4 regions of the Ruegeria sp. CDSB086 genome follow, and region 4 is predicted to be linked to each of the others. Evidence: riboswitches for the same ligand, from Rfam matches in the RefSeq annotation. Region 4 holds a riboswitch; each other region holds the start of a gene.
What was found. Region 4 has a riboswitch for cobalamin ahead of AC2FIO_RS12490 (DUF1636 family protein). Riboswitches for the same ligand answer to the same signal wherever they lie in the genome.

Region 1 (7,128 bases), on a different contig from region 4:
GCACCAAGGCGGGGACCTGATCCCCTTTGGGCTTGTCGTTCAGGTTCAACCAGCCGGTGACCCTGTCGATGATAGCCTCGATCCGTTCCGGTTCAGCCCGGTGGGCAAAACGGGAATACTCCAGATGCGGGTCACGCTTGCCCGGTTCCTTGAAAGAGGCGATGCCTGCCGAGATCCGACCGTCCACTTCGGGCAGGACGACATGCATCGCTAGATCAGCGGGCGAAAGACCGCGTTCCGCCTCGGCCCAAGCCTGGCGGCGTGAGGTGGCCAGAGCAACCTGAAACACCGGCACATTGGCGGCGTCCAGTGGAGAGGTGCCGGATGCGCCCTTGCCCGAGAAAGAGGTGGCATTAATGATCGCCGCCGGGTTCAGCGCCACGACATTTTCGCGCAGCCAATCGGCGGCAAGCGGGGCTTTCAGCGAGGGAGCGAACAGACCGACGGCCTCAAACCCGCGTGCGCGCAGGCTGCGGATCAAAGTTGCGACCGGGGCGGTGTCCGCCGAGGTAAGGTAAGCCCGGTAGAACGTTACCAAGATACGCTTTGCGTCGGTGGTGAACGCTTTATCCGCCGGGATGACGCCGCGATCCGGGCACCATGCACCGCATTCGGGCAGGGTCTTGGCCCCCATCACGGGTCCGGCATAGAGACCCGCCGCAAGCGCCATCTGGGCAAGAGCCGCTTGCGCCGCGACTTCACCGCCGGTGTCACAGAGATGCGCAAGCCGCCGCAGGGTCGAGACGGGCAGGGTGGAGTAGTCATCCAGCCGAGTATCCTCGCGCCCGTCGGCGGGTAGGACGGCCAGCGCGATGCCTTTAGCCTGTGCCAGCGCCAGAACTTGCTGCAAGCCATAGGACCAGTAAGGGACGCCGCCGATCAAACGGATCAGAATGCCCTTGGCGCCCTCGAGCGTTTGCTCGACATAAGTGTCGACAGACAGCGGGTGTTTCAACGCGGTCAGATTGGCCAATCGCATCGTCGGCATGCGACCTTCGGACCCGCCACCGCGATGCCATCCTGCCGCGAAAGCGCCAAGGTCGCTGTCCGAAAAGGACAGCACCACCAGATCCGCCGGGCTCTGACCCAGATCGGTCGGGGTTTCGGTCTCTTCTAACCCGTGGCTTTCGCGGAAGACGACGTGCATGGCTTACTCGGCGGCCTCGGTCACACCCACGAGGATATCGCGGATTGCGGCCTCATTGATGTCGTCATGCTCGGCAATGACCACCAGGCGCGAGCGGCGCTCTTCGCCGGGCTCCCACGGCCGGTCATACTGGTGACGTACGCGGGCACCAACGGCCTGCACCAGCAGACGCATAGGTTTGCCCTGAACGGCGGCATAGCCTTTGACGCGCAGAATGTTCAGATCATTGGCCAGACGTTCGATATTGGCGACCAGTTCCGCCGGGTCGGTCTGTTCGGGCAACTCGACGATGATGCTTTCGAAATCGTCGTGTTCGTGGTCGTGGTGGCCGTCGTGATGCGACGGGCGCGCGTCCATGTCATCCTCGGCGGCGGCTTCGAGGCCCAATACGACGCGGACGTCCACGGCGCCTTCGGCGACTTCCACTACGGGCAGGGGGCGGGGAGCTTCGTCGGCGATGATCCCTTTGGCCTTCACCACGCCTTCGGGGCCAGCCAGATCGGGCTTGGTCAGCAGGATGATATCCGCGCAGGAGATCTGATCCTCGAACACCTCAGACAGGGGCGTTTCGTGGTCGATCGAGTCGTCAGCCAGGCGCTGGGCGTCCACGGCTTCGACATTTGGTGCGAAACGCCCAGCGGCGACGGCCTCGGCGTCCGCCAGAGCGATCACACCATCAACGGTGATTTTCGAGCGGATATCGGGCCAATCAAACGCCTTGAGCAGCGGTTTGGGCAGGGCGAGACCGGACGTTTCGATCAGGATGTGATCGGGGCGCGGCTCCAGCGCCATCAGCGCCTCAATGGTCGGGATGAAATCATCGGCTACGGTGCAGCAGATGCAGCCATTCGCCAGTTCCATGATGTTTTCCGCCGGGCAATCCGGAATGGCGCAGGATTTCAGAATATCGCCATCCACACCCACATCACCAAATTCGTTGACGATAACGGCCAGGCGCTTGCCCTGCGGATTCTGCATCAGGTGCTTTACCAGGGTGGTTTTGCCCGAGCCCAGAAAGCCGGTGATCACAGTGACGGGGAGTTTTTCGAGATTGCTCATTTCAGGGCTCCAATCGGGGGAATGCGGGCCGCACAGTTTTTGCGGAAATGTTCGGGGCGTTCGCGCCATTTCACCAGACCGTCTTCGGCGGCCAGATATTTGGTTACGCCTTCGACGATGGTCTCGACATGGTCGGTCTCGTCGAGGTTTTCATAAACGAAGGTCCATCGGGATGGGCCACCGCGCAAAACGATCGAGCATCCTTGATCACAGTTCGACAGGCATTCCACCGGTTTCAGGTCTACGCCGTCAGGCAAGCCCGCCTGTTCAAGTGCTTTATGCAGCAAAGTACCGGGTCGCTGGGTGTCATCTTCGATGGGTAACCCACGGCGGCATGTCGTGCAGACCAGCAATTCGACTGGTGTGGTCTCGGTCACGTCTCTCATCCCCCTCATCCTTTATACGGGGGACGGGGTTTCATGCGGGCCACGCGTCTGCACATGGACCCGACACCGGAACACCCCGCCCGGTTTCAACTTCGGGTGCTGGCAGGTCTCCCGGCTTGCGGATGTCAGAGGCGGGCCTCTGTCGGATGTCCCGCCTTCCCGGCCTATTAGGCCAGTGGCTTTGGGCACCCTCTCCGGTCACGGTCGCGGGGGCGGCTGTGCTTGGCGGAATAACCGCTGGCACATTCCCTTTTCATCCATCCGGGGATGGACACCAACGCATGCGACATGCGGCACGGGCAGGGGGCTTGTCAAGCACGACTGGGGTTTGAAAACCCGCTACGTCAGAAAAGCGACTTGCCGAAGTCAGTCAGCGGCATCCGATGCGATCCGATCACGCAGCGAGGCGCAATTCAGCCCGGCCGTCGCAGATGATTCAGCACTTCTCGGTTTGGCAATCAAGTAGTGCGGTTGTGTAAATGGAATCGCTGGACCCGCAATCGCAACATGCATCTGATACTGAACTTTAGGCGTCCGAAATTGCGAAAGCAGCGCAGAAAGCTAAGTGCTTGGAAATAAATGGAGGCGAGTACCGGAATCGAACCGGTGTACACGGATTTGCAATCCGCTGCGTCACCACTCCGCCAACTCGCCTTTTCAAGTAAAATCAAATACTTGCCGTGGTGTGATCGGCGTTTTAACAGCTTTCGACAGGAGCGTCCAGAGGGGGGAGCGCAAATTTCAGGGCCGGGTGCCAACTTAGTCTTTGGTTGCGACGTTGTATCTTGTGAAGATTGCAAAGTTTCCGTGTCTGGGCCGTTGCCGGTTTTTCAAGGATGTGGCAGAACTCAATCACCCAAGGGAGCAAGATGAGCGATCCAATGACAGATTTCGCAGCCCGCCGCCGGACGATGGTCGATACGCAGATACGTCCTTCTGATGTCACGAAGTTTCCCATCATAGACGCGATGCTGACCGTCAAGCGCGAGAATTTCGTGCCGGACGCGCAGCGCGAAGCGGCATATGTCGAGGGATTGATCGAACTGGGTGATGGGCGCTGCATGTTGGAGGCGCGGACCCTGGCTAAGATTCTGGACATATTGAACATTTCGAACGACGAGTCGGTTTTGGATATTGCTCCGGCCTTGGGGTATTCGACGGCAGTCGCCGCGCGCATGGCACAGCTGGTTGTTGCCGTAGAGGAAGATGAAAATCTGGCGGCCGAATCTCAGTCTATCCTGATGGAGGCGGAGGCTGACAATGCGATTGTCCATGTCGGCCCGCTTGAGCAAGGTGCCCCCGAACATGGGCCCTATGACGTGATTATGGTCCAGGGTGGTGTGGAACAGGTTCCGGATGCGTTGATCGCGCAACTTAAGGACCATGGGCGAATTGCGTGCCTTTTTGTCCAAGGTGCACTGGGGATCGTCCGTATCGGCCATAAATCTGGGGATCGGGTGACCTGGCGGGACGCGTTTAATGCCAATGCACCGATTTTGCAGGCATTTTCCACGAACCGTGTATTTTCGCTATAGTTTTATGGCGGATTGTTCTGCCGCCTTGATTAGTTGAACACAAACGCGCAAACTGTCGGCAGAGCAGCGTAATTTTGATTTGAGAGGATTTCGTTATGAGTTCTATGGCGGGAGGAAAGCTGGTCAAGGCGCTGGCGCTGACTGCGGGGGTCGCACTTAGCTTTGTACCGGGACGGGCCGTTTGGGCCGACAATATTACTGACGCATTCATTGGCGCGTACAATACCAGCGGGTTGCTGGAACAGAACCGCGCATTGTTGCGTGCGGCGGACGAAGACGTGGCAATTGCATTGTCAGCGCTTCGACCGATCATCAACTGGACGGTCGCGATTAGCAGCAACTATAACCGTCGCAACGTCAGCGATGTGGTGACAAGAACCGACCCGAACAACTTCTTTACGGGGCTGACCCTCAGCCAACTGCTCTACGATGGTGGGGCCGCTGTTCTGGGCAAGCAATCGGCGCAAGAAACGGTGCTGTCGACCAGGCAGACCCTTGTTGATATCGAACAGCAGGTTTTGTTCCGCGGTGCCAATGCGTATCTCGAAGTGCTGCTGCAGGAAGAAACCGTACAGATCCGCCTGAACAACGTCGATGTATCGGCAGAGGAACTGCGCGCATCGCAGGACCGGTTTGATGTTGGCGAAGTCACGCGTACGGACGTTGCGCTGTCACAAGCCCAGCTTGCAAGCTCGCAAGCTGATCTGGCCGTTGCACGCGGTAACCTCGACACGGCGCGGGCGGAATACGTGAATGCCGTTGGCAAATCGCCCGGACGCACAGCTGGTCAACCGAGCCTGCCAAATCTGCCAAGCTCGGAACCGCAGGCCGTCAGCCTGGCGCAGCGAAACCACCCCGCCATTCTTTCGGCACAGCATCAGGTGCGTGCCTTCGACCTGATCGTTGCGCAACAGCGCGCCAACCTGGGTCCGAATGTCAGCCTGAACGCCGACGCCGGTATCACTGAGACCTATGACAACGATGACAATATCGAAGACGGCAGTGTTTCGCTGAACTTCAGTCAGCCGATTTACGCTGGTGGCCGTTTGGCCGCAAGCGTGCGCCGCGCCATGGCTACACGGGATGCATCGCGCGCCAACCTGTTGAATGTGCAGAAAGATATCACTCAGGGTGTGACAGATGCCTACGCCCGTTTCCAAGCCGCGTCAGCAAGTTTGCGGGCGTCGACCGAACGGGTGCGGGCATCGCAGGTGGCATTTGATGGTATCCGCGAAGAAGCTACTTTGGGTGCCCGGACCACGCTGGATGTACTGAACGCACAGCAGGATTTGCTGGACGCGCAACTGGCCGAGGTTGCATCGCGGATCGAGCGATCGCGGGCCGCATACCAGTTAGTGCAGGCACAGGGCCTGTTGACCGCCGAACGTTTGGGACTGGCCGTGCAGATCTATGATCCGACGCTGTACTATAACCTGGTCAAGAAAGCGCCGGCTCAGGTCAGCAGACAAAGCAAGGACCTGGATCGCGTTCTCAAAGCGTTGCGTCGCGACTAAGGGCCAATACTATCTGTTGTGACGACCGGTTTGTTTGGCTACACTCAATCCTGAGGATAGAGCGGTAGAGAACAATGACGGAAAAAGTCGTGAACGGCAGAGTAGAGGACGTGCTGTCCTCGATCAAACGGCTAGTCGGTGAAAGAGGTGAGCAAACCTCGGAGTCGGCGCCTTCAATCGCCCGCAAGCCCGGGCGATTGGTACTTACCGATGCATTGCGAGTCGGCGGAACGTCCAGCATTCAGGACGGCCCGGAGAATGAAACAGAGGTCAAAGCAGGCTACACGGCTGACGCGTCGGTCAAGCCGATGCTTCTGCGCGCGTGCGACATCGTTAATCGTGAAGACCCCGCCAACAAAGAACAGGCCGCGCCAGAGCCGCCCAAAAACCCGACTAACAGTCTGAGCGCAAAGATCGAAGCCCTAGAAGCGGCGATTGCACGCACTGAGGACCAGTGGGAGCCGGATGGCGACAGCGAAGACGAGTACTCCGGTACTCCGGCGAAGGCCCTTGAATTCAGCGCGCGCAAAGAATTTACGGATACCGAGGGAAAGAAAGCCGAACCCACTCAGGCAAAGGCCAAAGAAGCTGTCGCGACGACCAAGGCAACTTTCGTTCGCGACCCCGAGGTGATCACCGCACCACCTGTTCACCCAGTCGAAGCAGCAGCGGAAGATTCAGCGATAGCTGGTATTAGCGAAGACGCATTGCGCAAAATGATCGCTGAGGTTGTCCGTGAAGAATTGCAGGGTGTTTTGGGCGAACGTATCACCCGCAACGTCCGTAAGATGGTCCGGCGCGAAATCTACAAGGCCCTGGCCGAGCAGGACCTCGAGTAACACTCAGACGCTTTTGGGCGTTTCTGCAAGCGCCAGCAGGCGGTCGAGATCCATATTCTGTTCAAGGTGGTCGGCCAGCGCGTTCAACGTATCATCGACCCCGTCTTCATAGGCCAGGTCCGAGGTCACGCCCAATCGCGACAGGTAAGTCGCGCGGAATGCGTCCGAGCTGAAGATACCGTGCAGGTAACTGCCGCGGATACGACCAGAGGCGTTTGCAGCACCTTCTGGCCGCCCCTCGACCTCGAGCCAAGCGCGAGCGCAATCAGGGCCTTCGGTACGGCCCATGTGGATTTCGTAGCCCGACACCGGTTCTCCTCCGCCAAGGGCGCGGGCCGATGTGAGCGTTACCTGTTTCTTCCCTGCCATCACGGTCTCAACATCCAGCAGGCCCAACGCTTCAACAGTCCCCGGTTGTCCGTCGACGCCATCCGGATCAGCGATTGTCTTGCCCAGCATTTGATAGCCGCCGCACAGGCCCAGAACATGGCCGCCCCGGCGGACATGGGCATATAGGTCGATATCCCAGCCCTGAGCCCGGAAATAAGCCAGATCGCCAATGGTGGATTTGCTGCCTGGCAGCAGTACCAAATCGGCATCACCGGGCAGGGGGCGTCCTGCTGGCACGATCTCGACCGAGACACCGGG
Region 2 (7,128 bases), on a different contig from region 4:
GGGTCCTCTGTCCTGTTGAAGACCGGTCAACAGGCACAACGTCACCTCGCGGACATCACAGAGTTCAGCCCAACGCTGGCTGGCACGAATGCCGAAGGGTTCTTGCGCATTCAACTCTCACTGTGACGGGTTGTCATTTCTGCGTGTCTTCCCTATATCGAATTTCGAGAGGTTGGCGCGGGCGAGCGCCTCGCCAACCTGGTCAGGTCCGGAAGGAAGCAGCCACAACGAGCCCCGCTTGGGTCGATGTCCAACCTCTCACTTACTTGAACCGTTAGCCGCAGGAGGGCTTTTATGATTGTAGCAAAAACCCTTTGGGCAGAGCGTTTCTGAGGCCGACTCTCACACCTGCCTGAACACGTTACCGCTGGATGCGCGACCGCCATCCAGACGGCTTGCTGTACCTGAACACAGGCAGAACAATGTCTTTTACACTTTCGGACCTGGGATGGTCCTCACACTTTGCCGCACAACATGCGGCCAATCCTACATGCGCTCCCTTTCGCATCACAGCCGTTCACCGTGATCGCCTGATCGGCGCAAGCATCAACGGTGAAACACCTCTGCTCACCCTGATCCAACCGACGGGCGACTTTGCCGTCGGAGATTGGGTATTGGCGGATGATCAAAACCGGGTTCAACACCTGCTGGAACGCCGCAGCCTGTTGAAACGCCGCGCTGCCGGAACCGCGGCCGAGGTCCAGTTGATCGCCGCCAATGTGGATGTGCTGTTCATCGTCAGTTCCTGCAATGCCGACTTCAATCTGGCCCGGCTGGAACGGTATTTGGCTTTGGCACATCAGGCCGGGTGCTATCCGGTCGTCATACTAACCAAGGCCGATACCTGTACCGATCCTAGTAATTTCTCCAAAGCAGCCGAGTCGCTGGCTCCGTTTTTGACCGTACTGGCAATCAATGCTTTGGATACCCTGGACGTGCAGCAAGTACTGTCCTGGTGCCCTCCTGGACAGACCGCTGCATTGGTTGGCTCATCCGGTGTCGGCAAGACAACATTGGTCAACGCCATGACTGGTCTGGATGAGGCAACGTCCGGTATTCGCGAGAACGACGCGCGCGGGCGGCACACGACAACTGCCCGCGCGTTGCATCCGATGCGGAACGGAGGCTGGCTGGTCGATACACCCGGCATGCGGGCTTTGCGGTTGCTGGATGCACAAGATGGCGTCGATGAGGTCTTTTCCGACATTCTGGAATTGGCCCAAACCTGCCGCTTTTCCGATTGTCAGCATCAGGCCGAGCCGGGATGCGCTGTGCAGGATGCGATTTCCATCGGATCCCTTGACACAGAGCGGCTAGAGCGTTGGCGAAAACTGCGGCGCGAAGATGAAAGGAACTCGGAAACCGTGGCGCAGTCTCGCGCGCGCGACAAGGCCTTTGGTAAAATGGTACGATCGGTGAAGCAGGACAAGAAATCCCGCAAAAAGCTGTAAGTACCGGCTCAGGCGATCAACCGGGGCCATATGGCCGCATTTCGGCGCGCAAATGCGCCGATGTGGCCAACCTCGGCCAATCCAAAGTCCTTCGGCGACAACTGATGCCGGCGGGCTTTGGGACCGTAAAGATCGGCCAAGCGCCAAACCGCGTTCGGCGGCACCACCTGATCATCGTCCATTGTGAACAGATCAACGGGTGTTTCCGACGCAGCCCAACGGGCGTCTGGAAGGCTTTTGCCGATATCCGGCACGTAGCTCAGCGCAGCGGTGCACCATTTGCGCCACTGCCAGTAGACACGTGCCGGAAGGTCCGAGCCGAACCCAAGTGCCTTGCCCGGCAGGTATCCCAATGCCTTAACCAGCAATGGCGGGTGGGCATACCAGAACATTGTCGCCAGTGCGCGATACGGCCAGGGGTGGTCGGATAACGTCACCAAACCTGAACAGACACAGATCATCCGGTCGATCTGCTCAATATCGGGCTGAATTGGCCCCAGCATTCCACCCACCGAATGGCCAATGCTCCACTGCTGGGCGGCGGGAAATCTGCGTCGCATTTCAGCGCGAGCAGCGGGCATGTCGATCAACGCCCAGTCAGCCATCGTGGCCTGCGAATCGCGCAGGCGCCCGTGTAGAGAGTGGCCAAAATCGCGATAGTCATAGGTCAGACAGGCCATACCCTGTTCTTCCACCAACCACCGCGCAAAATGCTGGTAATAGTCGCGCGGTACGCCTGTGGCTGCATGGACTACAACCGCCACATCAGGTGCCGAGGCAGGCATATACAGCCGTGCCGACAGTTCGGCCTCTCCGGCAGAAAACGTGAAGTCTTCGGTCAAAACGACCGGAGTGTTGTCCAACATGGTGCCCTCGCAAGCATCTGAACTATTCGGTTCACATATGGCATATCGGCGCTTTTGCGCGACTAGAGTCAACAGATTTTCAAAGTGACCAAGCGTCCACTTGAACGATGGAAAACAGCCCGCTTGACTCAAGCCACCTACAACCGCTAGCGATGAGGTGATGGTTCTCGTCCTTATATTGGGGCGGGATGAAAAGGGAACTCGGTGCGGTCCAGCCCGGCAAAGCCGGAACGGACCAAGGCCGCGACTGCCCCCGCAACTGTAAGCGGTAAGCAATGCCGAAATACCACTGGCCGAAAGGCTGGGAAGGTCGGCAAAGCAATGACCCGCAAGTCAGGAGACCTGCCATCAAAGTAAAAACCGAAACTCGGGCGGGGTGTCCGGGCAGGCCTTCAGTACGCTGAGTTCCCTGTTCCACGTCCCCCGCTCACCGCGCGGAGGGCGCATTATGATCTGGAAGACAACGACCCACGAATTCACCGCCACCCTGTGCCAGAAAACGGGGAAAACCTGCCCCGCATTGGCCCAAATGGCTCGGTCATTGGCCGAGGCGATGGCAACAGCACAACCAATGACGACCAGCGAATTTGAGGTGGACGGCTCCAGCGAACTGACCCATTGCGATGAGGGTTGCACCGCACGGTTTCGCGCCAGCCCGGCCCGGATCAGGGTCTATTGCGGGGCAAACACGGGCGACTCGGCCGACACGTTGGACGAATACGCCGATATGATGTTCAACCCTGACTTTTCCACTCTGCCTGCTGGTGTTTTGGCGGCCTTGCCTTGCGCCATGCTTCAGGCATCGTCCCTTGCACCGCGTCCATCGCATCAGGTTGTTCAACAAGCCACGGCCTGATCCTAGTTCACCGATCGCTCTGGGCCGGTTTCATGGCCCAAGCCATCTGCTCATCCGTTTCCACCGCACATGGTCGGGCCAAGCGCAGCCGGTTTAGCGCGTGGTTTGGATCTTCACCGCTTTCCACCATGAGCCTCAGCGCGACCATCCCCGACCGCCCACAACCGCCCCGGCAATGCACCAGCACGCGTCCACCGTCGGACAGAACCTGCCGGGCGGCTGCGCTGGCTTGGGGCCAAAGAGTTTCGATTGGCAGGGGCGGCGTGCCAAAATCCTCGACCGGAAGATGCACCCAGGTAGCGGACCTGCTTTGAACGTCTCGACCAAAACCGCCTGCGCCGATCTGCTGCATCTCGGCCTCGGTGGTCATTGAAATCACCAGATCGGGGTTCCAGTCCTGTATCACCCTCAAATCGTCCACATACCCACCGCCGCCGCCAGGCAAAGGGGACAGCGCCATGGTGCCTGAGCCAACAGGCAGCGCGTAGATTGCAAATTTTGCCAAAGCTTATGCTCCTACTGCCACCGGCCCACCAAATTTTGACAGCCGGTTTATCCCGCTTACAGACGCGGTCCAAACCGAAATTCCACAAAGCCTGCTGTGGACGCGGGCGGCCCGGGTCTCTACGCTGCATTTCTGACACGAATCTGACAGAGCAGACATGACCGAAACGCCCAGCCCCGCCTATCAGGTTCTTGCCCGCAAGTACCGCCCTGAAACCTTTGCAGATCTGGTTGGACAGGACGCAATGGTGCGCACGCTGAAAAACGCGTTCGAAGCGGATCGGATCGCGCAGGCCTTTATCATGACCGGTATTCGCGGCACCGGCAAAACCACCACCGCCCGGATTATCGCCAAAGGTATGAACTGCATCGGTCCCGATGGTGAAGGCAAACCAACGACCGAACCTTGTGGTCAGTGCGAGCATTGCGTTGCCATCATGGAAGGACGCCATGTCGACGTGATGGAGATGGACGCCGCCAGCCGGACCGGTGTGAACGACATTCGCGAGATTATCGACAGTGTCCGATATCGTGCCGCCAGTGCGCGTTATAAGATTTACATCATCGACGAAGTTCACATGCTGTCGACCAGCGCCTTCAATGCGCTGCTCAAAACGCTCGAGGAACCGCCCGAGCATGTGAAGTTCATCTTTGCGACGACCGAAATTCGCAAGGTGCCGGTGACCGTACTGTCCCGCTGTCAGCGGTTCGACCTGCGCCGGATCGAACCTGAGGACATGATCGGTCTGCTCAACAAAATCGCCGCAGCGGAAAACGCACAGATCGCAGAAGACGCGCTGGCTTTGATCACACGCGCGGCCGAAGGATCTGCGCGCGATGCGACCTCGCTGTTGGATCAGGCGATCTCACATGGTGCAGGGGAAACAAGCGCCGATCAGGTTCGGGCAATGTTGGGCCTTGCAGATCGCGGGCGCGTTCTGGATCTGATGGACATGATTCTGCGTGGCGATGCGGCTGGGGCATTGACTGAGTTGAGCGGCCAGTATGCCGAAGGGGCCGATCCGCTGGCTGTTCTGCGCGATCTGGCCGAGATCACCCATTGGGTTTCCGTGGTCAAAATCACGCCCGATGCCGCCGATGACCCCACCGTTTCACCGGATGAACGCGCACGGGGTCAACAGATGGCCGAGGCGCTGCAGATGCGGGTGTTGACACGCATGTGGCAGATGTTGCTGAAAGCGCTGGAGGAGGTCTCTGCAGCACCCAACGCGATGATGGCCGCCGAAATGGCAATCATTCGTCTGACCCATGTGGCCGATTTGCCAAGCCCCGAAGAGCTTATCAAACGACTACAGGATGCACCTCCCCCCCCACCAAGCGGGGGACCTGGCGGAGGTGTGGCTGTGCCAACTCATGCACCTGCACAGGCGACGTCCTCTGCGCATCTCTCGGCGCAACGCGGGCCTGCAGGGGCGCCCACTGCAGCGCTTGCCCAGGACGTCCAGACCGCGCTGGCACACTATCCAACCTTCGAATACGTGGTCGAACTGATCCGCACGAACCGGGATGTAAAACTGTTGGTTGAGGTCGAAAACGGCGTGCGTCTCGTCTCGTATTCCCCGGGACGAATCGAGTTCACGCCGACGGACAAAGCGCCGACCGATCTGGCGCAAAGGCTTGGTTCGGCCTTGCAACGCTGGACCGGAAACCGATGGGCCGTCTCAATTGTGGCCGACGGGGACGCAGCAACAATCGCCGAGGTACGAGACGCGGCTGATCTGGCGTTGAAAGCACAGGCCGAACAACACCCACTGGTTCAAGCCGTTCTGATGCAGTTTCCAAAAGCGCGCATCAAGCGGATCGAAACCCCGGAAGAACGCGCCGCCAAGGTCGAAACCGAAGCCCTGCCGGAGGTCGAAGACGAATGGGATCCGTTCGAGGAGGATTGATCCGAGCGACCAAAGCGGAAACACTCCCGCGCTGCCGGGCCCAACGGGAGGAAAGGTCTTGCCAAAGACCTTGACGACGGGCGGGAAAAGCTCTCCCCTTGTACCCTACCGGCAGCATCCGTATTTAGGCGGCAAACCGATTTGCAGGAGAAAAGAAATGCTCAAAGGACTCGGCGGTCTGGGCGATATGGCCAAGATGATGAAATCCGCACAGGATTTGCAGACCAAGATGACGGACATGCAGGAAGAGCTGAACAACCTGATGGTTGTAGGCGAATCCGGTGCAGGGCTAGTGAAGGCCACCGCCACAGCAAAAGGCGAGCTGAAGGGTCTGGACATCGATCCGTCGATTTTCAATGGCGACGATAAGGAAGTTGTCGAAGATCTGATTCTGGCCGCTATCAAGGACGCGCAAACCAAAGCGGCCGAGCGCTCTCAGGCAGAGATGGCAAGGCTGACCGAAAGCATGGGTCTGCCCGCAGACATCAAGCTGCCGTTCTGATAGACACTCCTGACGACCCAAAGGCCGGGCACAACTGCCCGGCCCTTTTGCAGGAGCGCACGCCGTGAGTTCGAACAGCGATATCGACAATCTGATCGACCTGATGGCCAAACTGCCGGGCCTCGGCCCCCGTTCGGCTCGCCGCGCGGTGCTGCACCTGATCCGAAAACGCACCCTGCTGCTGACGCCCCTGTCGGACGTAATGCAGCAGGTGGCCGCCACCGCCCGCGAATGCCTGAATTGCGGCAACGTGGGCACCACCGATATCTGCGACATCTGCGATAGCGAGGATCGCGCGACCGGAGAATTGTGCGTGGTCGAAGACGTCGCCGACCTCTGGGCGATGGAACGCGCTGCAGTTTTCAAGGGTCGCTATCACGTTCTGGGCGGCACGCTGTCCGCCTTGGACGGCGTCGGACCGGACGAGCTTCGCATCCCCCGTCTAAAGGATCGGGTGATGGCCGAAGGGATCACCGAAGTCATTCTGGCGCTGAACGCGACCGTCGACGGCCAGACCACAGCCCATTACATTGCCGATCAGTTGGAGGGACAGGTCCGTCTGACTTCACTGGCGCAGGGTGTGCCGATTGGGGGCGAGTTGGACTATCTGGATGATGGGACGATTACCGCTGCGCTGCGGGCAAGGAAAGAACTGTAGGTAACCAAGCTACGGTCAGAGCGCACAGAGGTTTAACCTGAGCAAAGCTACTTTTAGTGCAATTCCACCCGAGACAGATAGAAGTCTGCCCATTTGCGGTCTCTTCCGGACAAGTAACTAATACACCTTGAGCTGCTAATGCGTCGCAGCCTTTTGTTGCGCGACCCAATAATATACACGTATTCAAAGCTGTTTAGGATGTTTCGAAAAGCCTGTTCGTCATGAGACGGCTTGTCTATCCTCCATCCTTCAAAACAAGCCAGATCAACGCGCTGCCAGAAGCTTTCGGGCAATTCACTCATCAATGCCTCGTCCAGCCCCTGTGTGTCGGATTTCCAAATCAGGCGTCGGTCACTGGCCTCGTCCCCCATGCATTTATCT
Region 3 (7,128 bases), on a different contig from region 4:
AATGTGCGTCAAACCCGGATTCCCGGCTTGCCCGCGCCATTCATCGGTTCAACGAAGCCGCCCCCTCGGTCCAGATCGAACTGTCCCTTGAGCCGCCAAACGTGATCGAGACCATGGTCATCAGTGGCCAGCTCGACATCGGAATTATTGCGCTGCATCGCCCTTCGACAAGTCTTAACTATGCTCCGTTATATGGCGAGAACATGTTCCTGTATTGCGGCCGGGAACACCCCCTTTTCGAAATACCAGACCAGGAACTCAGGACCAGTGACCTGCTCAGGTACAACTATGTTGGGCTCAGCGTGAACTCTCCGAACCTGATCGTCGGTCAGCAACTGGGTTTCAAACGGTCAGCAAAAGTTCAAAGCGAGCAGGCGCTGGCCATACTAATCCTGTCAGGGCGATACATAGGTTATTTGCCTGATCATCTTGCGCAGGACTTTGTGGACCAGGAAAAGATGCGGATGGTGTTGCCGGGCGAAACGCAATATCGAACCCGGTTTGCAGCAGTGACCAGAAAGCAACCTGAACCAACACGGGTGACAAACCTGTTTCTGGAAGTTTTGCAGAGCGAACATTCGAAACCCTGACAACTGCCGGGCTGGCACAACACGAGCCAACTGTGGTGAAGACGTGGTTCATCACATCCTGTCAACGGCCAAACGCGATATCGGATTCGCATTTTTGGCGTTGCCAAAAACTTGTGACTTCCTGCCACATCACTGGTGCTCGCCTTCTTATCACTTACATGCGCCTCACCAAAATGAGGCGGACAAATGATAGACGACGATCCCCAACCCGTAGGGTATTACGACACGCACGATATATGGACCCTGGACCCAACGCCCGCGGACCAGTTGGTCTATGATGCCTTTGCCTCGGGCGTCGTCGATCTTCTGCAAGTGTTGGATGACAACAAGACCATGATGTCACGGGACGTTTACGCAAGACTGTTCGCCTCGCTGTTGGATCTTTCCCGAACTTTGGGAGAATACGAAGATGGATGGAAGCCGGACTAGGGGACGATTACCAAGAACCCGCTGTTCCAATGCACGGTACGGGGGGTGGCGGTTCAGGCGCCGCCCCGTACCTAAAGACTAGTTAGCTTGCGGTTGCGTTCCCAAGCGCGTTCAACAGAGTGTTCAGATTGTGCTGGAACATCGCGAGATAGCTGGTGGCCGGACTACCGCGTTCCGACAAGGCGTCTGAGAAAAGCCGTCCACCAATCACGATACCGGTTTCATCCGAGATTTGCTGAATCAAAGTAGGGCTTGTGATGTTTTCAACAAACAGCGCCGCAGCACCATCCGCCTTCAGTTGATCAATCAGAACAGCAAGATCCTTGGCTGATGGCTCCGCCTCGGTATCGATGCCAACCGGCGCAAGGAAAGTCAGTCCGTAGGCGTCTGCCAGATAACCAAATGCGTCATGTGCAGTCACAACCGTGCGGCGATTGGCAGGCAGGCCTGCCAGCTTCGTCTTGGTTTCTGCATCCAGCGCCTCAAGCTGCGCAATATAGGCCGCAGCATTGGCAGCGATTTCTTCGGCGTGCTCGGGCATCGCCTCTGTCATCACGTCGGCCACATTGGTCACGTAAATCATGCCGTTCGACAGCGAGTTCCAAGCGTGGGGGTCGATTTTGCCCTCGACTGTGACAGGCGTGATACCATCGGTGGCAACGTGCACGGTTGCGTCAGTGCCCGATTCAGCGATCAGGGTATCGGACCATGTCTCAAAGCCCAGACCGTTGACAAAGATGATATCCGCCTGGGCAACGGCCTTCGCATCTGCAACCGAAGGCTGATACACATGCGCATCCGCATCCGGGCCCACGATTGTCGTAACTGTGGCCAGATCGCCCACGACCTCTTCGACCATGTCGCCGAGGATCGAAAAGCTGGCGACGATCTTGACGTTGTCTTCTGCCGCAACGGTCGGCAATGCAGCCAAAGCAAACGACACAGAGGCGATGCCGGCATAGAGTGACTTCACAAGAGTCATTGTGCTCTCTCTTCTTGTTGAATATGGGCAATGGGGATGTCTTTGGAAACAGACGGTTTGCGCATTCGTCTGCCAAAACCAAGGGGACCGAAAATGGCCGAGAACAGAAAGAACCCACCGGCAACCAAAACGATCGCCGGGCCGGACGGCGTGTCCGGGAACAGGTAGGACAGGGTCAGGCCGATCCAGCAACTGGACAAGGCAAACAGAAAACCCAGGACCAGTTGCCCGGTGATCGTACTGGCCCAATAGCGCGCCGCAGTTGCGGGCAGGATCATCAAGCCAACGGCCATCAACGTTCCCAGTGTTTTGAACGCGGCCAGCAGGTTCAGAACCAACAGCAGCATAAAACCCTGATCTACCAACCACGGTCGGCGCGTCTGCGTTTCGAAGAAAACCGGATCGCAGGTGCTGACAATCAGCGGACGAAGCAGAACGGCGAATGCCAGCAATGTTACTGTCGCCACCCCGCCGACAAGGACCATCGACGCGTCGTCGATCCCAAGGATTGATCCGAACAGGAAGCTTTTTAGTGGAACTGCGGACCCTGCTGCAGACAGGATAAAGATACCCACCGCCAATGCGATCAGATACAGCGAGGCAAGGCTGGCATCGCTGCGCAGGATTGTCCGGCGTGCAAGAAAGGCGGTCAAAATGGCGACGCCAACACCCGCGATAAGCCCTCCGACCAGCAGTGACATGACTGACAAGCCTGCCGTGACAAAGCCGATGACGATGCCTGGCGTAATCGCATGGGCCATGGCCTCACCAGCCAGCGATAGGCGACGCAGAACAAGAAATGCCCCCACCGGCGCGACCGAAGCCGACAAAACCGTGGTTGCCACAAAAGCGCGACGCATGAAGGCAAAGCTCCACATTTCGACGATCAGGTCATACATTGGCGTGCTCCGGTGTTGAATGGGTGCCACGGAACATCCAGGACGCCTGACTTTCCGAAAGGTATCCTTGTGCAACCAGCCGGTCTGGTGTCAGAACGTCATTCACCGGTCCGTGGGTCGCCTCTTGCCCGCCCAAAAGCAGCGCGTGGCTGCAATAATCCAGCACCGAGGAAAGATCGTGCACCACCAAAACCACCGCGCGCCCCTCATCGCGCCATCGGCGGATAATCGACAATAGATGTGCTTCGGTACTTTGGTCGACTGCGGCAAACGGTTCATCCAGCAGGATCAGCGGCGCGTCCTGCATGATAACCCGCGCGAACAGCGCGCGCTGCAATTGCCCACCTGATAGCATATGCAGAGGCCGGTCAGCGATATCCAGTACCCCGGCCTCATCCAGCGCGGCGGCCATCCGGTCGCGCGCGGCGGCGTCCAGCCCGGTACGATAACCAAACCCGCGCCATGCCCCCATCGCGGCAAGATCCCTCACACGGATGGGAAATCGGCGGTCGAACTCGGTCATCTGCGCCAGGTACCCGATGTCACGAGGACGCCCTTGCGGCCAAGTCAAACTGCCCGAAAGCGGATCCATCAAGCCCAGCAGCATCTTTACAAAAGTGCTCTTCCCCGACCCGTTTGCACCAAGAACGGCAAGGGTCGTTCCGGCCGCGATATCCATGGAGAGGCGGTGAAACAATGTCAGGTCGCGGTAGCCCAACGTCAGATCGCGGATTTGCAAAACGGCCGACATCAAATCACCGCGTAAATCGCGAGCCACAAGAGCGCCGACAGCGCCAGAGCCCCCGCGACCAGCGCCGGAACGCTGAATTCTGTCAGACACTTACCCCTTTGGGTGTCAGCTTTTTGCAATGACAACGGCAACGCCTCCTGTGTTTGGACAGGGGCAAAGCGAGCGCAAAGTCGTGCACGGTACGGACCGCTTGAAACATTGTCATCTCCCTCTGGGACACCCCGCCCAGGTTCATAAATTTCGGATGGCAGGTCTCCTGACTTGCGGGTCAAAGCTATCCCGATCCTTCCCAGGCTATTGCCCAGTGGACGATCTCGGGTCGCTCGCCGCCTACAGTTGCGGGGGCAGTCACGGAATTGGCCTTTTTACAGAACCGCACCGTATTCCCTTTTATCCCTGACCGCAAAATACAGTCGGGAACCATCGCGAGGACAAAATACGAATTGATTTGATTCGACAAGAGCGCAAACCTGTGAGGGATGGCTATTCGTTCCAGTCACCGGTCGACTACGGAGGACGCGGTAGACGTGAGGCAACGGTGGATACTACACGAGCCCCGCTTCTTGCAGCTTCAGACCCACGCCAACGGTCTTTTTGACTGAATTTATTCTGCCCGGACTTTTTTTGTCTGCAGTGGGATGATTTGGGTCTTTGACATCGCAGGTTATTCGCCTGACGGGGTGCCGATGTTAAGCGATTGATCTATTTGATCGATTGCCGTCTGAGCGGGGTGTTTTGGATAGTCTGACGCCGGTTGCGGCAAGGTGCAACCGCGGTTGTCGAACTAAGTTAAAGTGTTTGGTTTGAGGAAGAAGCGGATTTTCGCAAAACAGTAGCCAAACTTCCGATAAGCGGGACAAAGCTGACTAATGCCGCGATGGCGCAAAGGTCTGCTTTCGGAAGCGATCAGATGCACCTGAACGGAGGCTACTGATTTACCGGTGCCAGATTCTGGAAGTTGTGATCCCACTCTGTGATTGACATGGATGAGCGACGTGTTCTGATCGGCTTGCCAGACGGAAGGTGCCAACTCGTCAGGGCAATCGCTCTAAGAAGCGTGCGCGTCAACACAGGGGCAGAGCTTTTGCGGATAACTCTCTGGGGCAACTCACGATCAATAAGCCTTGTCGTTTTGCCCATTATTAGTGGACTTTGGTTGGCGATAGGCGTGGGCATCATAAGTGCACTGACCCCCAACTATTCGCATATCGACCAATTCATGAGCGCACTCGGGGCTGTAGGGGCCCCCTTGGCGACGTGGACCAACTATGCCGTCTTCATACCGACAGAGATTTGGCTTCTGGCGTTCCTCGCAAGACTAAACAGTTGCCTCCCAGGCAGCAGGACAAAACGAATCTCGATATTGCTTCTATCCGCTTACGCCATTCTTTTGATACTTGCCGCCTTTCTGCCTTGTGATGCGGGGTGTGATAGTCGAGGCAGCGACGAGAACATGACAAGCACGTTGGTCCATATTGCTCATATGGCAATTGCGGTGACGGCTTATCCGCTTGCGTTGATCGGTTTGCTGATCCTCAGCCTGACTGCCCCACCAAATTCGCTTCTGCGGCGCTTGGCGCCGCCAGCTACAATCGTCGGCTTCTGTTTGTTTATCACAATTTTCTTGATGCCAGTAACACAAGGCTTATTCCAACGCCTCCTCGAAGCATGGATCTACTTCCAATTTATATCGCTGGGACTATATGCTGCTTCAATTTTGCCTCAAAACTGACCTTCCTGCGGTGTGCAGCATTGGCCAAAGTGGGCTCAGAGCGATCGTTCTCTGCCCCCAATTTGGATGACAGCCATCAGCTCGAAGCGGTCATTCCTTACATCCTGCCTCGGAGATAGCAGTCGTTCCATCAAGGAACGGTGTTGGTAGAGCAGGCCACCTTCTGGACATTCGCTGTTTGCGCAGTTTTGGCGGCCACGAAAGGCAGCAATGCGCAGATGGTGAACCTTGCAAATTTTAGTGGGATGTCAGCACTGAGACCAAAGCGTCGGCGCAATTTCCATCACCCTGTCTGCCTTGCAAAATGGTTACAGCCAAGGCTTGAAATGAAGACTCGTAATTCTCGGTTTTACGCCGTTCCCATCAAATAGTGTTGTTTTCATTGACACATTGCCTTGCATGCGATCCGCTAAACTACGTCATCTGTTTTAACGCAAGGATTTGATGTCATGCCAGAATCACTCAACCTGCATAAATTTGAAAACCTAAGTCCTTTCCAAATCAAAGACGAACTTATTAAGTTGGCGCAAAAAGAGGCGCGGCAGATGGCTTTGCCATACCTCAATGCCGGTCGAGGGAACCCTAACTGGATCGCCACTAAAGCGCGGGAGGCGTTTTTCCTTTTAGGGCAGTTCGCTATGACAGAAGCTCAGCGCCATCGTAATGAGCCGCAGGTCGGTTTGGCCGGGATGCCGCAAGGGCCAGGCTGTTATGACCGGCTAAAAGCATATTGTTCCAAATCGGTTGAAGGAAACGGCCCTCCAGGTGCGGAAACTTTGGTGGCCGTAGTGGATTTTGCGATTGAGAAATTTGGTTTTACACCGGACGATTTCGTGCTCGAGTTGACCGACGGTATTGTTGGCGACCACTACCCGATGCCCGACCGGTGCATGGAGCACAACGAGGCGATTGTCCACGAATACGTTATGTGGGCGATGTGCGCGGGGCACCGTCCGGATGCGAAGTTCGATATCTACGCAGTTGAGGGTGGAACCGCTGCAATGTGTTATATTTTCAAGGCACTCAAGAACCAGCGGTTGCTGAATGCCGGCGACACCATTGCGTTGGGCACACCGATTTTCACACCCTATCTGGAAATGCCGGTACTTGAAGACTATGGGCTGAACACCGTGGATGTATCTTCGAAAGAAGAGGACCACTTTCAACTGAACGACGATGATTTCGAAATCTTGTCCGACCCGAAAGTCAAAGCACTATTTCTGGTCAACCCGGGCAACCCGTCTTCAGTCGCTATCAGCCCCGAAGTCTCGACTCGGCTTGTCGAGTTCGTAAAGAACCGCCGCCCGGACCTGATCATTCTGACTGACGATGTTTACGGGACCTTCGTTCCGAATTTTCAGTCTATCTTGGGGCATCTGCCTGAGAACACAATCGGGGTCTATTCGTACTCCAAGTATTTCGGTTGCACCGGGTGGCGTTTGGGCGCGATTTTGGTGGCCGAGAACAACATCTTCGACAAGATGATTGCGGAGGCTACGGACGAAACCAAGGCCGTCGTCAACGCACGGTACGAAACGTTGACGCCTGATCCATCCTCGTTCAAGTTCATCGACCGGATCGTCGCCGACAGCCGCGATGTTGCGCTGAACCACACCGCAGGTCTATCACTGCCGCAGCAGGTGATGATGACTTTGTTTTCACTGGTCGAGCTTATGGACGAAGAGAAGGCCTATCAGAAATTCTGCTGGGGTATTCTGAAGCACCGCTTTGACGAGTTGGTCGAA
Region 4 (7,128 bases):
ATAGCTGAGCCCGTGAAACCCGTATCTGCGAACGCCCTTTTCGTAGAATCTTTGAGGCAATGCGAAGGTATCATTCACCCAAGGGTGTGTCCTGTGAAACGCGGTATCGAAGCACGCAATCTGGGTGGTACCAGGAAAGGCTGCGGCGGCCGCCTTGATACCCGCAAGGCTGTAGGGTTGGTGCAAGGGCGCGAAGGGAATGAAACCACTTAGCGTATCAAAGACGTGCTCGTCCACCACGACAGGTTCCGAATAGACTGGTCCGCCGTGAACGACGCGGTGGCCCACGGCCCGGACGTAAATGTCCGGCAGGTATTCGCGGGTAAGTTCAAGAAACGCGCTGATGGCCTCGTCATGTGTTTTGGCTCCAGACAACTGACGGTCGACAGACCGCCCCCCTGCTGATTGGGCCAACAAGCGTGGTGCATCCCCCAACCGCTCGATCTGACCGCGCCAGCGCATACTGGGACGTCGGTCCTCGACCAGTTCGTAAAGCGCGAATTTCAACGAGGACGACCCGGCATTCAGCGCCAAAACATGTTCAGCCATGGATTTTGCTTTCATTCGCAATTGCATGCAGCGCCGCGACAGCACAAGACGCCAGCCGCGAAGCATCATCATCTGCCCGAGATGTCAGGATAATCGGTGCCGCAGCACCTATCACAACGCCGGCAGCCTCGGCATGAGAGATATATGTCAGCTGTTTGGCTACCATGTTGCCGGCTTCGATATTCGGAACAACCAGAATGTCTGCGACCCCCGCGACTGGTGAGGTGATGCCTTTTGTCCGCGCCGCGTTCAGATCAACCGCGTTGTCCATGGCCAAAGGACCATCGACCAGCCCGCCGGTGATCTGTCCACGCTCGGCCATTTTCGACAACAGCGCGGCATCGACAGACGACGGTAAATGCGGATTGATGGTTTCAACCGCTGATAAGACACCAACCTTGGGCATCTCGATGCCAATAGAATGCGCAAGATGGATGGCATTCTGAACAATGTCGGCCTTGGTTTCGAGATCCGGTGCGATATTCACCGCCGCATCTGTAACCATGATGGGCCGGGACATGCCTGGCACGTCCATCACGAACACATGCGACAGCCGCCGCCCGGTTCTCAGACCTTTTTCCCTGCGCAGAACGGCGCGTAACAAGACATCCGTGTGCAAATGACCCTTCATCAGCATCCGGGCCTTACCTTCAACGACAAGCCCGACCGCGCGTTGGGCAGCCACTTCGTGGTCTCGCGCTTCAATGATTTCAGCTCCGGACAAATCGGCCCCAAGCTGGGCGGCAGCGGCGGTGATTTTGTCCGGATCGCCAACCAAAATCGGAGTAATGATGCCGTTTTCCAACGCGAGTAATGCCCCGCCTAGCGAATTCGGCTCTTCCGGGGCGACGATCGCTGTGGGCATCGGGTCCAAAGGACGTACCCTTTCCAACAAAGCGTCGAAATGCCGGTGACGCTGAACGATCAGTCCCGGCACCTCGACCGAGTCGAAGGTCAAATGCCGCGACGGTGGCGTGACCTGTACGGTACCGCTCAGGATCAATGCGTTATCCCCGACCCGGCGCACCTCGGCGGAACAGGTCAGGTCGCCGTCTTCACGCTTTTCGGTAACAGCCACAAAGGCGGTCAGTTCTTCGCCCGCCATAACCGGAGCATGAAAACTCAGGTCCGCCCGACGTGTTTGCGTACCGGCCCCCGGTAAGATGTTTCCAATGACTGCAGCCACCAGACCCGCGGGCCACAAGGCGGGCGCGACAGCCTCGGGGTGTCCATCTCCATCTCCGTCATAGGCCGCCAGATTCAGCGGGTTGTGGTCACCCGAAGCCGAGGCAAACGCGTACAAGTCGTCCACGGTGCACAATCGGGTGACCTGCGCCTTGTCGCCTACTTTCAATTGAGAATAGGTTCTGTTTTCTTGAATTTTCATCTCGTCCGGCTTTGTTTTTGAATGCGTGTTCGTCGTTTCAAACATTGGATGTGCGGCCCCCCGGAACCAGAACATATCCACCTTTGCCCCTACATTTCTGCGACGCAGCGTAGTCAGATCGTTGGCAAATGACAAATGACCTCTGTGCGTGGGGCGCTGAGTATTATCGCTTGACCCAAAATCGGAACTCGGGCAAGCATCACCGCGATGGTTCCCTGTGGTTCGCCAAGGGATGAAAAGGGAATACGGTGAGGTAGCCAACAAGCGCCAAGTCCGTGACTGCCCCCGCAACTGTAAGCGGTGAGCGACGCCAAATACCCACTGACCCCAAATGGGTCGGGAAGGATGGCCAAGCCACGACCCGCAAGTCAGGAGACCTACCATCCGATGTTCAACCAACCCGGGGCGGGGCGTCCTGGAAGGAGGCTTTATGACACGTCTAAGACGTGATGGCATGATTGGTACCTTCTGTCCGCGCTTGGCAACAGGCGGAGTGGGCCATGTCGATCAGTCCTGATCATTTCCTTCTGATTTGCGAGACCTGCGAGGGTTCTGACCGGGCGGATTCATTGCGCGCTGCGCTTGCAAACAAGCTTCCATCCAGTTTTGACATCCAAAGCGTTTCCTGTATGGCCGGTTGCGGTCGTCCCACAACCGTCGGGTTTCAGGCATTAGACAAAGCGCAGTACCTTTTCGGTGACATCCAATCGGCTGAGGACGTGGATGCTTTGGCCGAATTTGCACATCAATACCATCGCATCGCGGATGGGTGGACCAACGCAACGCAGCGCCCGCCTGCCCTTCTTGAAAAGACTCTGGCGCGCCTGCCGCGGCTAAAAGTGGAGACAAGCGCATGACCTGCGGAGCTTTCCTTGAGGCGCGCGGGCTGGAGTTTTACGCCCTGAACGGCGACGTACTGCTGCAAAACATCAATTTCGAACTGAATGAAGGGGCCACTCTGGCAATTGCCGGCCCAAACGGTGCGGGTAAGACAACGCTGCTGAATCTTTTGTGCGGCGGTGAAGAGATTGTGCTGGGGGACGTTTTGGTAAAGGGGCGCAGCCTTCGGCAGCTTTCGGCGATGGACCGCGCCCGAATGATCGCCGTGGTCAGTCAGCAGGAATCGCCGGACGGGCGTTTGTTTCTGCGCGACTACGTGGCCCTTGGGCAAATCCCAATCCGCGCCGACCGATCTGCGGCTGAGCACGCCCTGGAATTGGACCGCATCCTGAATCTGACCGGACTGGTTGCCCTCGCTGACAAGCGGATGGCCGTGTTATCCGGCGGGGAACGCCAGCGCGCTCATATCGCAAGGGCGCTGGCGCAGAACCCGTCGTTGCTGTTTTTGGATGAGCCGACGAACCATCTGGATCCGGACGCCAAGGGACGCATGCTGTCGCTGGTCGCCGAGCTGGGCATTACGGTGGTCATGATCGTCCATGATCTGGTCATGATCCCGGAATTCGCGACCCATGTCGCGTTGATGAAATCCACACGCCTGACCGGTTTCGGCCCAGTGCACGAAGTGCTGACACCCGAAAGGGTCCGTGAAACGTTTGGTGTCGATTATCTTAGCTTTCAGCATGAAGGCCGCATGATCCCGGCACTGGATATCAGAAGAACCACTACCTCAAACTAGGAAAAATAACATGAACAAAACTCTCTGGTGCGCTGCACTGATCAGCGGCATTGCAACTGCCGCAACAGCGCGCGAGATCACCGTCGACAATTGCGGCGAGCCGATGGTGTTTGAAACTCAACCCGAGCGGCTGGTCGTACACGACATGAACATGACCGACATGGCCTTTGCGCTGGGTTTGCAGGACAAGATCGTGGGCCTGACGGGCATCACCGGCTGGTACAAAACCAGCCCCGAGTTTGACACCCTGCGCGGCGACATCCCGGAACTTGCACCCAAGTATCCGTCAGTAGAAAATCTGGTCGCTGTCGAACCCGACCTTTTCTTTGCGGGCTGGTACTATGGCATGAAGCCGGGCGGTGACGTGACCCCCGACACGCTTGCGCCGTTTGGCATCAAAACGATGATCCTGACGGAAAGCTGCGTACACCTGGATAAGGATCGCCCAGAAGCCAGCATGGATTTGCTGTTCACCGACGTCCTTCGCTTGGGCAAAGTAATGCACGTTGAAGACAAGGCAGAAGAGCTGGTTTCCGGCTGGAAGGAGGAACTGTCCGCGATTCAAACACAGACAGCCGACCTGCCGAAGCCCCGCGTTTTCCTGCTGGACGGCCCCGCCGATGCCCCGTTTACGGCTGGTAAGTTTGCCATTCCCGACGCGATGATTGCTGCCGCTGGCGGCGAGAACGTCACCCATGACATGGACACCAGCTGGGGACGTTCCTCGTGGGAGGCTGTTGCCGCTTCGAACCCGGAATTCCTGGTTTTACTTGATTATCAAACTGGAAATGGCGCCGCAGATACCTTCAAGTTCCTGCAGGACCATCCCGTGATGTCTCAGACGGACGCGGTCAAGAACGAACGCTGGATTGGTCTGCGCTACGAGGAACTGACACCCGGACCGGCAAATATCGAAGCAATTTCGAAAATGGCCAAAGCCATGCACCCGGGCCTGAACTGATATGGGCCGACTTGGCCTTACACTCTTTCTGGGGGCGGCTGTATTGGCCGCCCTTTTGCTAACCTCGACGGTCTACGGGACCACATCCATTCCGGCCTCTGACGCACTGGCCGGTGTCTTGTTGGGCACGGGAATAGTGGAAGGGGAAATGTCTCCGCTCCACCGCATCGTGTTTGACCTGCGCTTACCACGCGCGCTGTTTGCCGCCGTGATCGGTGCCGGGCTGGGCATCGTCGGCGTTGTCCTGCAAACCACCACACGCAACGATCTGGCGGACCCGTTTCTGTTCGGCCTGTCCTCTGGCGCTGCGGCGGGAGCTGTCTTTGTCATTACAGTAACCGGAGATGTGCTGGGCTTTTGGACCCTGCCACTGGCCGCGTTTTTCGGAGGGCTTGTCGCATCAGGTATTGTGCTGGCTTTGGTTCATGGGCTGCGCACAAGCGCGCCCGAAAAACTGATCCTCGCGGGGCTTGCGGTTTCGTTTTTGTTTTCAGCTATTACCAATTATCTGATTTTCGCGGGCGACAGCCGTGCGGCCCATTCGGTTATCTTCTGGATGCTTGGGGGTTTGGGTCTTGCCCGGTGGGAGACATTCCCGCTGGTCTGCGCAGGTTTAGCATTGATCCTCGCCTATGCAATGTACCGTAGCCGCTGGCTTGATGCACTGCTGACTGGTGATTTGACGGCCGCCACCCTGGGTGTGCCCGTTCAAGGCCTACGGTTCCGAATGTTCTTCGTCGCAGCTCTTGCAACCGCTGTATTTGTGTCCGTCGCGGGTGTGATCGGTTTTGTCGGCTTGATGGTTCCCCACATCGCACGCGGTATCGCGGGGCCTTTGCACAGCCAGCTCGTGCCTACCGCCGCCATTGTCGGAGCAGCTTTGCTTACAGGCTCGGATATCCTGAGCCGTCTGTTGCTTGCCCCGCAAGAGCTGCCTGTTGGGATTGTCACGACATCGCTGGGATCGGTTTTTGTTTTTCTTCTACTAATCCGAACCGCGCGCCCTCGCAGATGATCTCAAAGGGTCGCTTCGGCAAAAAAATTAAAGTTTCCTAAATGACTAATATTTAACAGGCCAAATGACCTAAATCAAAAAAGGCCCCCACAGATCACGGTATGCGATACACTCGATTACAGGAATCGAGTGTAGCCAGGTCGCATGCAATGCAACAACTGACCAGCCGACGCGCGTTTCTAAGCGCAAAGATCAGACCAGAGGACGGCAATATCGCCAGACCTCCGGGCTCGGTTGAGCTGTGCTTTGTTGAAACATGCAGTAAATGTGGTGATTGCGCAGATACTTGCCCCGAAGATGCGATCGTCATCGGGACAGATGGATATCCCCGCTTCCAGCCCACTGACAATCCCTGCACCTTCTGCGGTGACTGCGCCCGTATTTGTCCAACCGAAGCGATATCGATTGACCGTTTGCCAGATTGGCCATGGCGCGCCGCGCTTACATCGGACACCTGCCTATCTATGAAAGGCATCAGTTGCCGCATCTGTCAGGACAATTGCGAACAAAGCGCGATCCGTTTCAAACTGATGACCGGCGGCCGCGCAGAGCCGGTGCTTGACCTTGATACATGCAACGGCTGCGGGATTTGCCCAAGTTTATGTCCCGCCGATGCCATTGCGCTGGAACGCCAACCTCAACCACAAATGGAAGCTACTCAATGAACATCTGCGGTTGTCTCGCCCATGTCGCACCTGATCACACGAGCGCAGCAGCGCGCGTGATGAAGGGCACGCCGGGTGTCGAAATTCACGCTGAAACGGAAGATGGCCGATTTGTTGTCGTCGTCGAAGACACTCCAACCCGTCTTGCATCCGAAACCATCATGGATCTGCACCAGATCCCAGGCGTCATCTCTTTGACCCTGACTTATCACCATTTCGAGGATCTCGCGGACGCCCATCCGCAGCCCGATGCCCCAAGCCCAACCACCAGCCGGAGGCCCACGCAATGACACATTCTGAATCCCGTCGGACTTTTCTCAAGGCCTCTGCGGCCGCAGCAACGGCGTCAGCCGCTGGTATTCCGCTGGCGGCCGGTCAAGCCAATGCCCAGGCCGGAGCGCCAGACATCCGGTGGGACAAGGCGGCTTGCCGGTTCTGTGGTACAGGCTGCTCTGTTCTGGTTGGCACCAAAGAAGGTCGTGTCGTTGCGACGCAAGGCGACCCCGACGCGCCGGTGAACCGGGGGCTGAACTGTATCAAGGGTTATTTCCTGTCCAAGATTATGTACGGCAAGGATCGACTGACTACACCTTTGCTACGCAAGACCAATGGCGAATACGACAAAAACGGTGAATTCGAGCCGGTAAGCTGGGACGAAGCGTTCGATGTCATGGCCGCAAAATGGAAAGAGGCGCTGGCCAAGAAAGGCCCGACCAGTGTCGGTATGTTTGGTTCCGGGCAATGGACGGTTTGGGAAGGCTATGCGGCATCCAAACTGATGAAAGCCGGGTTCCGGTCCAACAATATTGACCCCAACGCACGGCACTGTATGGCATCAGCCGTTGTGGGCTTTATGCGCTCCTTCGGCATTGATGAGCCAATGGGATGCTATGACGATTTCGAGCACGCGGA

Region 1: linked by a shared signal. The riboswitch ahead of AC2FIO_RS08885 (DUF1636 family protein) and the one ahead of AC2FIO_RS12490 (DUF1636 family protein) in region 4 are both predicted to bind cobalamin.
Region 2: linked by a shared signal. The riboswitch ahead of AC2FIO_RS17835 (hypothetical protein) and the one ahead of AC2FIO_RS12490 (DUF1636 family protein) in region 4 are both predicted to bind cobalamin.
Region 3: linked by a shared signal. The riboswitch ahead of AC2FIO_RS22350 (metal ABC transporter ATP-binding protein) and the one ahead of AC2FIO_RS12490 (DUF1636 family protein) in region 4 are both predicted to bind cobalamin.

Annotation. Positions count from the first base shown of each region.
Region 1 is NZ_JBXWOV010000003.1:404,548-411,675, reverse strand. Features, by position in the region: gene cobN (cobaltochelatase subunit CobN) at 1-1,147, opposite strand, end outside; gene cobW (cobalamin biosynthesis protein CobW) at 1,151-2,206, opposite strand; gene AC2FIO_RS08885 (DUF1636 family protein) at 2,203-2,592, opposite strand; cobalamin riboswitch at 2,677-2,886, opposite strand; tRNA gene AC2FIO_RS08880 (tRNA-Cys) at 3,173-3,246, opposite strand; gene AC2FIO_RS08875 (protein-L-isoaspartate O-methyltransferase family protein) at 3,474-4,127, shown strand; gene AC2FIO_RS08870 (TolC family outer membrane protein) at 4,223-5,641, shown strand; gene AC2FIO_RS08865 (hypothetical protein) at 5,716-6,480, shown strand; gene AC2FIO_RS08860 (cobyric acid synthase) at 6,484-7,128, opposite strand, start outside.
Region 2 is NZ_JBXWOV010000009.1:48,520-55,647, forward strand. Features, by position in the region: gene AC2FIO_RS17815 (bifunctional 2',3'-cyclic-nucleotide 2'-phosphodiesterase/3'-nucleotidase) at 1-126, shown strand, start outside; RNA gene ffs (signal recognition particle sRNA small type) at 166-264, shown strand; gene rsgA (ribosome small subunit-dependent GTPase A) at 423-1,451, shown strand; gene AC2FIO_RS17830 (alpha/beta hydrolase family protein) at 1,460-2,317, opposite strand; cobalamin riboswitch at 2,462-2,681, shown strand; gene AC2FIO_RS17835 (hypothetical protein) at 2,766-3,173, shown strand; gene AC2FIO_RS17840 (protein-tyrosine phosphatase family protein) at 3,181-3,678, opposite strand; gene AC2FIO_RS17845 (DNA polymerase III subunit gamma/tau) at 3,836-5,587, shown strand; gene AC2FIO_RS17850 (YbaB/EbfC family nucleoid-associated protein) at 5,745-6,089, shown strand; gene recR (recombination mediator RecR) at 6,154-6,747, shown strand; gene AC2FIO_RS17860 (FkbM family methyltransferase) at 6,801-7,128, opposite strand, start outside.
Region 3 is NZ_JBXWOV010000018.1:21,210-28,337, reverse strand. Features, by position in the region: gene AC2FIO_RS22370 (LysR family transcriptional regulator) at 1-590, shown strand, start outside; gene AC2FIO_RS22365 (hypothetical protein) at 777-1,019, shown strand; gene AC2FIO_RS22360 (metal ABC transporter solute-binding protein, Zn/Mn family) at 1,102-2,001, opposite strand; gene AC2FIO_RS22355 (metal ABC transporter permease) at 1,998-2,900, opposite strand; gene AC2FIO_RS22350 (metal ABC transporter ATP-binding protein) at 2,893-3,741, opposite strand; cobalamin riboswitch at 3,881-4,091, opposite strand; gene AC2FIO_RS22345 (DUF998 domain-containing protein) at 4,634-5,383, shown strand; gene AC2FIO_RS22340 (bifunctional aspartate transaminase/aspartate 4-decarboxylase) at 5,833-7,128, shown strand, end outside.
Region 4 is NZ_JBXWOV010000005.1:293,683-300,810, forward strand. Features, by position in the region: gene AC2FIO_RS12480 (acetate/propionate family kinase) at 1-549, opposite strand, end outside; gene AC2FIO_RS12485 (bifunctional enoyl-CoA hydratase/phosphate acetyltransferase) at 542-1,981, opposite strand; cobalamin riboswitch at 2,130-2,335, shown strand; gene AC2FIO_RS12490 (DUF1636 family protein) at 2,437-2,793, shown strand; gene AC2FIO_RS12495 (ABC transporter ATP-binding protein) at 2,790-3,575, shown strand; gene AC2FIO_RS12500 (ABC transporter substrate-binding protein) at 3,586-4,536, shown strand; gene AC2FIO_RS12505 (FecCD family ABC transporter permease) at 4,538-5,551, shown strand; partial or broken gene AC2FIO_RS12510 (4Fe-4S binding protein) at 5,701-5,955, shown strand; gene AC2FIO_RS12515 (4Fe-4S dicluster domain-containing protein) at 6,016-6,216, shown strand; gene AC2FIO_RS12520 (chaperone NapD) at 6,213-6,506, shown strand; gene napA (nitrate reductase catalytic subunit NapA) at 6,503-7,128, shown strand, end outside.